Regions from separate parts of the Paraburkholderia sp. USG1 genome, predicted to be linked through region 1. Evidence: riboswitches for the same ligand, from Rfam matches in the RefSeq annotation. Region 1 holds a riboswitch; the other holds the start of a gene.
What was found. A riboswitch is a leader RNA that binds a small molecule or an ion and turns the genes downstream of it on or off. The one in region 1 is predicted to bind fluoride.

Region 1 (3,407 bases):
ATGCAATGCATCGGTGAGGCAGGTGTCGATGCGGACGAATGCCTCACCGATCCGCCTGGCATAGTCGGACGGGAAGGCGGAATGCTTGTGGTCGCGTAGCATGGATGTCTCGTTGTCTAGCCGCCATCGAAGGTTGCGAGTATTTCGCGCCAGCCGCTGCACCAGCCGATTGCTGCCACGAGCGCGCCCCGGTCGGTGTCCGCATCGGTGCCGCGGCTGTCCCAGCGAAAGGCGTGTTCAAATTTCGCGAGGTGTGTGCAGATGCTTTCGACGGTATCCCGATGAAATTGCATCGGAATTGATCCGTCGTGTTCCAGCTCATGAAAGAGATGTGGCCGGCAACGTACGGGACTATCGGTGTCGGCGCATTGTCCGCAGACATGCGGCAGCCATCCGTCGCGATTGTCGGTCGCGAAGGCTCGCGCGTTGGCAAGGTCGCGGCCCTTTGCCAGCCGTTCGGGTGGGGCGTTTCCTGCCGAGTCCGGCCCATAGCCGAGCCCGCACATGTGGCATGGACCTGATGAACGCAGCCTGTGTCGCGCAAGCGCTGCTGGAACGAGCCTGTACAGGCCATCTCCGCCCAGCACCCGCGCGGCGCGGCGCAACAGTTCGGTGTACAGGATCGTGCTGCCGTGGATGAGATGCGGACGAAATGCCGCTTCGACGACAAAAAATGCCAGCGCATGTCGAGGGCACATTCCCCAATGGTCGTAAAGACGTGCCCGAACGTCGGCGTCCATGATGCTGCCCTGGATGAACCACCAGAGAAAATCGACCTCGCCGTCTGAGAGCATCAGTGCGGCGTGTGGTCCGGGCGCAGGATCATCGTGGCTGGCGCGTTGCACTGTCGTCGGGTACTGGAAAGACACAAGCCTGGACAGGCAACGGCATGACCCGCAGCTCCCTCCAGGAACTGTAGGCATCATCAGCCGCATGTGATATGCGGCGGTTCAGGGAGGTATGCCATCTCCCGAGGTGACGACTTCATTCTAACGACCGTGGCGGGCGTCGGCAACGCGTCCGGTATCCTGATAGCGAACGAAGAATTGCGTTTATGTGATTACTCTGATGAAGCAGATGCTTCGCGCCATTTCGCAATCGACTGCAGCAGTTCGCCGTTTGCATCCTCGACGGATCCCCAGTGCTCGAAACGGGACCAGCGGCCGGGTTCGAGCACCTTGTAATTCACGAAGAAATGGCGAAACTCGTGCAGCAGTGGTTCTGGCAGATCGTCGAGCGAGCGGCTTCTTGTGGTGGACGTGCACACGCGATCCACGGGTACGGCGATCACCTTGGTGTCCGGCCCGCGCTCGTCGGTCAGATGCATGGTGCCGAGCGCGCGCGCCTCGACCACCGCGCCGGGAACGATTGGGAACGGTGCAACAACCAGCGCGTCGAGCGGCCGTCCGTCCGGCGCAAGGGTGTCCGGAATAAAGCCGTAGTTCGCCGGATACCGCATGCTTGTCATCATGAACGTCTCTACCCGCAGGCGGCCGGATCTTGGGTCGGCCTCGTACTTGACTGGTTCACCGAACGCCGACATTTCGATGATCACGTTAAACGAAGCCGGAACATTGCTGCCCGCGCCGATACCGTCGTAGTCCATCTGGAAGCTCCCGTCAGCTACGCAACGTCGCGATGAGTCGTTTGGGATGCAGCAGCAGTCCGAGAGCGTCCACCGCGTGATGGACGACGACATCGGCCGCCTGCAGCGCGTCGCCGGCCAGACCCTCGGTACCCACTACGGCGATACCGAGCGCTGCCTGCCCGAGCATCAGGGCATCATTGCGCCCATTTCCGACAGCCACAACCTGTTGCGCGCCGAGTCGCAGCACGTACTCGCGTTTAGCCTGTGCCTGTCCGCTGGCTGGCAGACAGACTACCTCGGCCGGGCACCCGCGCAGATGCTCGCGGGCATCGCCGTATGTGTTTCCCGTCACGATGTGGAGGTCAACTGTTCGGATGAGGGCTATGAGCTGTGCTTCGACGCCGTCGAGCAGCCGGCCGTCGACCGCCAGCGTACCGTTGTAGTCGAGCACAAGATGCCGCAGGTTCAGCGTGTGGTAACCGGGAATCTCGATTGAGATCATTCGTCTCTCCTGTCAGCGGCACACAGAAAAATGCGCCGGCACGGGTCGAACGGGGGAGAGAACGCGCCCCACAGCGACCCGGGTGCCGGACAGCTGCAGGCATCATCAGCCGGGCGTCGCCGGCGGTTGGCGGAGAATGCCATCTCCGTAGATCAAACTGCTTTCACTGTAGCCAAACTACCGGTAATTCGCAACGCGGTTTTTGCGTGTGATCAAACCCCCGCGGCAGCAAGTTCTGGTGCGCCTGCGGCAGTAGTCGCCGCCTATGCAGCGTGCTAAGATAGAAAAAGGAGATGGCATTCTCCTTTAACTGCCCCATTGCGGGCTGATGATGCCTACCGGTTCCTGGGTCAGGACGGCGTAGGCATGTCAAGGCGTTCCGCCGCCCAGGTTTGTAAATTCACGAATCTGGTTTTCCAATGCGATCAGTTTTATTTCCCCGTCGGGCAATGCCTGACGTGCGTGCACGCATGTCTTCATCTGTCTGGACGCGCCGGTCGCGGATGCGGAGGTACGTATGAAAGGCAGTCAGCTTACCGTTTACGCGGCGAATCAGAGTCATCGCGTCGAGCACATGACAGTAGTCGAATGGCTGCTGGATGAGGCAAAGCAGATGGGCATAGTGGGTGCCACTGTCGTTGAAGTTGCCGAAGGAGTGGACGCCAAAGGTAAATTTCACGCAGCCCGATTCTTCGAACTGACGGACCAGCCGGTCGCGGTGATGGTGATTGCTGACGATGCGAAGATCGACGCGCTACTGGCAAAGCTGCGCGACGCCGGTATCCGTCTTTTCTATACTCGCGCACCCATCGAGTACGACACGCTCGGCGCAGAGGGAGGCCAGTGATGGATTTCAACGCCATTCCTGCGGGCGAAAACCTGCCGCTCGAAGTCAATGCAATCATCGAGATTCCTGCGCAGAGCGAACCGGTGAAGTATGAGGCCGACAAGCAGTTCGGAATCCTTAAGGTTGACCGGATCATGAGCGCAGGTATGCGTTATCCGGCCAGCTATGGCTTTATTCCACGCACGCTCGCGCGTGACGGGGATCCGATCGACATCATCGTGATCGCACCGTTTCCGTTGGAACGCCTGTCGCTGATTGCCTGCCGGCCAGTCGGTCTGATGAACATGACAGACCAGGCGGGGCCGGACGAGAAGGTGATCGCCGTGCCGGTCGACAGCGTCTGTCCCGCGACGCGCAATATCAAGGAGCTTGCAGACGTCGGCGAATATACGCTGAATCAGATCCAGTTCTTCTTCGAGAATTACAAGAAGCTCGAACCGGGGAAATGGGTGCAGTTCGACGGCTGGGCT
Region 2 (3,407 bases), on a different contig from region 1:
CATGCTCGGGGACGGCACATTATGTCGGCGATTACCCAGGAAAACAAAGAGGGCACGCCATTGACCAGGCATTTGCCGCAAAAGAATGCCGGATGAATGTCGGCCCCACGTTAGGGTTTTGAATTAAACGTAAATGAAATCGAATATTTTGCCCATTTTTGGTTCGCTCCGCCCTTGGTTACGACGTTATGCACACTAACTGTGCCGGCTAAAGCCGCAAAAATGTGCAAAGGCGTGTCCGCAGCATTTAACAAAGCACCCAACCAATCCCATCCCGGTGCCGAACTGCACCGTATCGACGCGTTTTGGCACAACTTTGGCCCGCTTCTTGCATTCATTGCCCGCTTTTTTGTCATCAGCAGGACACATCGATGGAAAGTCTTAAAACCGGCACCGATACCCTCTTCCTCTTACTCGGCGCCGCCATGGTGCTGGCGATGCACGCTGGGTTCGCCTTTCTCGAACTCGGCACGGTGCGCAAAAAGAACCAGGTCAATGCACTGGTCAAGATTCTGGTGGATTTCTCGGTCTCGACGATCGCCTACTTCTTTATCGGCTACGCGATCGCCTACGGCGTGCAGTTCTTCGGCAGCGCCGAGTCGCTGGCGGCACACAACGGCTATGCGCTGGTGCGCTTCTTCTTCCTGCTGACCTTCGCCGCCGCGATTCCCGCGATCGTCTCGGGCGGCATCGCCGAGCGCTCGAAATTCAATCCGCAACTCTTCGCGACGTTCGTGCTGGTCGGCTTCATCTACCCGTTCTTCGAAGGGATCGCGTGGAACGGCCGCTTCGGCATCCAGAACTGGCTCGCCGAGGTGTTCGGCGCGCAGTTCCATGACTTCGCCGGCTCGGTGGTCGTGCATGCGTTCGGCGGCTGGGTCGCCCTGCCGGCGGTATTGTTGCTGGGCGCGCGCCACGGGCGCTACCACCGCGACGGGGGCATCGCCGCGCATCCGCCGTCGAATATTCCGTTCCTCGCGCTGGGCGCGTGGGTGCTGGCGGTCGGCTGGTTCGGCTTCAATGTGATGAGCGCGCAGACCGTCGACAAGATCAGCGGCCTCGTCGCCGTCAATTCGCTGATGGCGATGGTGGGGGGCACCCTGACCGCGTGGCTCGCCGGCCGCAACGACCCCGGATTCACCTACAACGGGCCGCTTGCCGGACTGGTGGCGGTCTGCGCCGGCTCCGACATCATGCATCCGCTCGGCGCGCTGGTGACGGGTGGCATTGCCGGCGTGCTTTTCGTTTATATGTTCACCTGCGTGCAGAACCGCTGGCGCATCGACGACGTGCTGGGCGTATGGCCCTTGCACGGTCTGTGCGGCGCGTGGGGCGGCCTCGCGGCGGGCATCTTCGGCCTGCGCGCGCTCGGCGGCATGGGTGGCGTGTCGTTCGGGGCGCAACTGGTCGGCACGCTGGGCGGGATTGTGGTGGCGACGCTCGGCGGCGCGCTCGTGTACGGCGCGATCCGGCTGACAGTGGGCCTGCGGCTCGACCAGGAAGACGAGTACAACGGCGCCGACCTGTCGATCCACAAGATTTCGGCGACACCCGAGTAAGAAAGCTTCGGCGGCGGTTTTGCTTCGCATGAGCGCACTGGCGGCTCCGGCTCCCGCACGTGCGCCTCGCCACCGGGCATGCCGGATCCGGGCGGACAGCGCGGGCCGGCGGGCTGTCCGCGCCCACGCCGAACTGTCCCCACATGCCCTCGCCGGTGTTAGACTCCTGCGCTGGAGATGGCATTCTCCTTTAACCGCCCTTGTGGCTGATGATGCCTGCTCGCCCGGATGATTGCGGACGCAGCATCGCGCTCCATGCTCAGCCCGGTTTGTCGACACCCCCGGTTTTGCCAGGCCTCCCATGTATTGGTCCATTCTCGCCGTCGGAATCGGCGGCGCGCTCGGTTCGTTGTTTCGCTGGTTTCTGGGCATCCGCCTGAACGGCCTGTTCAGCGGCTTGCCGCTCGGCACTTTCGCCGCCAACGTGATTGCCGGCTACGTCATCGGCGTCGCCGTCGCAGGGTTTGCGCGGGCGCCGCAGCTCGCACCGGAATGGCGGCTCTTCGTCATCACCGGCTTGATGGGCGGTCTGTCGACCTTCTCGACTTTTTCAGCGGAAGTCGTGCAGCGGTTGCAGGACGGCCGGCTCGGCTGGGCTGCGGGCGAGATCGTGATTCATGTGGGTGCGTCGCTCGTGATGACCATTCTCGGCATCGCAACGGTGTCGTTGCTGTCGCGCTGAAAGCGCCACGCGCCGCGCCACTCCAGGCGCGGATGCTCCTCTCCTCCGATCCACCCGACTTCCTACGGCTTGCCATCAGTCGGGTTCGCAAAGGCCTATTGGATCGAGCGAAGCGGGAACAACTTGCCTTCAGCGAGAACTGAAGTTGAACGGCGATGTAACGTGAACTAGCCTTAACGTCTAGCCGGAAGCAAGACTCTGGTATAGAGCCTGCGTTGAAAGTGCGGCTCTTCTGCAACGAGTATTTGAGCTATCCGATCCCGGCTCGCGCTGCAAGCCGCCAATGCAGGAGACAGGTTCGCGTCAGGAGGTCTGCAGTGTCGCGCTCCCGTAGTTTCCTGCGGGGCGCGAACCTGGCAGGCGACATGGTCGCTGTGATGCCGTTGTACGGAGGCAGCATGTCAATGGACAACATTAAAACCATCATCATCGTCATGATGGAGAACCGGTCGTTCGACCATGTTCTCGGTTATCTGAGCCTCGACGGAAAAGACGTCAACGGACTCTCTGCCGACCCCGCGTGGCAGCAGAATTTCGCGAATCTTTACGACGACAGGACATATGCGATCCATGCTCTCTCGCCGGCGACCCAACTGATCCCCGACCCTCCGCACGACCGCACGCCGATTTCGATACAAATAAACACGCCGTGCGCGAGTGGAGGCTGCCCCGAACTGGGTGGGTTCGTTGCAAGCTACGCGGCACGACACCCTGCGCCAGCCGATCTCTCGATGGTAATGGGCTATTACACCGCCGATGCGCTGCCTGTTTACGATTTCTTCGCAAACCATTTCACGATTTGCGATAGCTGGTTTGCGCCGCTTCCGACCGGAACCCAGGCCAATCGCCTGATGGCCATGTCGGGAGAGAGTGCGATTAGCGACAACGTTTCTGGTTTTCTCCCACAGCAGTCCCTGGTATATGACTGGCTGACCGCACACGCCACAAGCTGGTGTGTCTACCAGTCGGGAGGATTTTTCCCGTTCTTCAGCCTGATGCCCAAGTGGTTGCCCGAAATAGTGACGTCGCTCGCCTTGCCGTTGGATGGCATTGGCGGCAGGTTCAGGCGGTATTCGCGCTTCAAGGCAGACTGGACGAACGGTTCGAACATGCCTCAAGTCATTTTCATCGAACCGGAATACACGGACGGGCCACACCGGACTCCG

Region 2: linked by a shared signal. The riboswitch ahead of crcB (fluoride efflux transporter CrcB) and the one ahead of NE850_RS00435 (hypothetical protein) in region 1 are both predicted to bind fluoride.

The regions. Positions count from the first base shown of each region.
Region 1 covers NZ_JAMWXW010000001.1:91,687-95,093, reverse strand. Annotated here, with positions in the region: gene NE850_RS00450 (dynamin family protein) at 1-102, opposite strand, end outside; gene NE850_RS00445 (hypothetical protein) at 117-845, opposite strand; fluoride riboswitch at 910-980, opposite strand; gene NE850_RS00440 (inorganic diphosphatase) at 1,061-1,606, opposite strand; gene NE850_RS00435 (hypothetical protein) at 1,620-2,090, opposite strand; fluoride riboswitch at 2,180-2,246, opposite strand; fluoride riboswitch at 2,371-2,435, shown strand; gene NE850_RS00430 (DUF190 domain-containing protein) at 2,608-2,937, shown strand; gene ppa (inorganic diphosphatase) at 2,937-3,407, shown strand, end outside.
Region 2 covers NZ_JAMWXW010000011.1:221,188-224,594, reverse strand. Annotated here, with positions in the region: gene NE850_RS17030 (ammonium transporter) at 372-1,559, shown strand; fluoride riboswitch at 1,724-1,785, shown strand; gene crcB (fluoride efflux transporter CrcB) at 1,861-2,241, shown strand; gene NE850_RS17020 (alkaline phosphatase family protein) at 2,646-3,407, shown strand, end outside.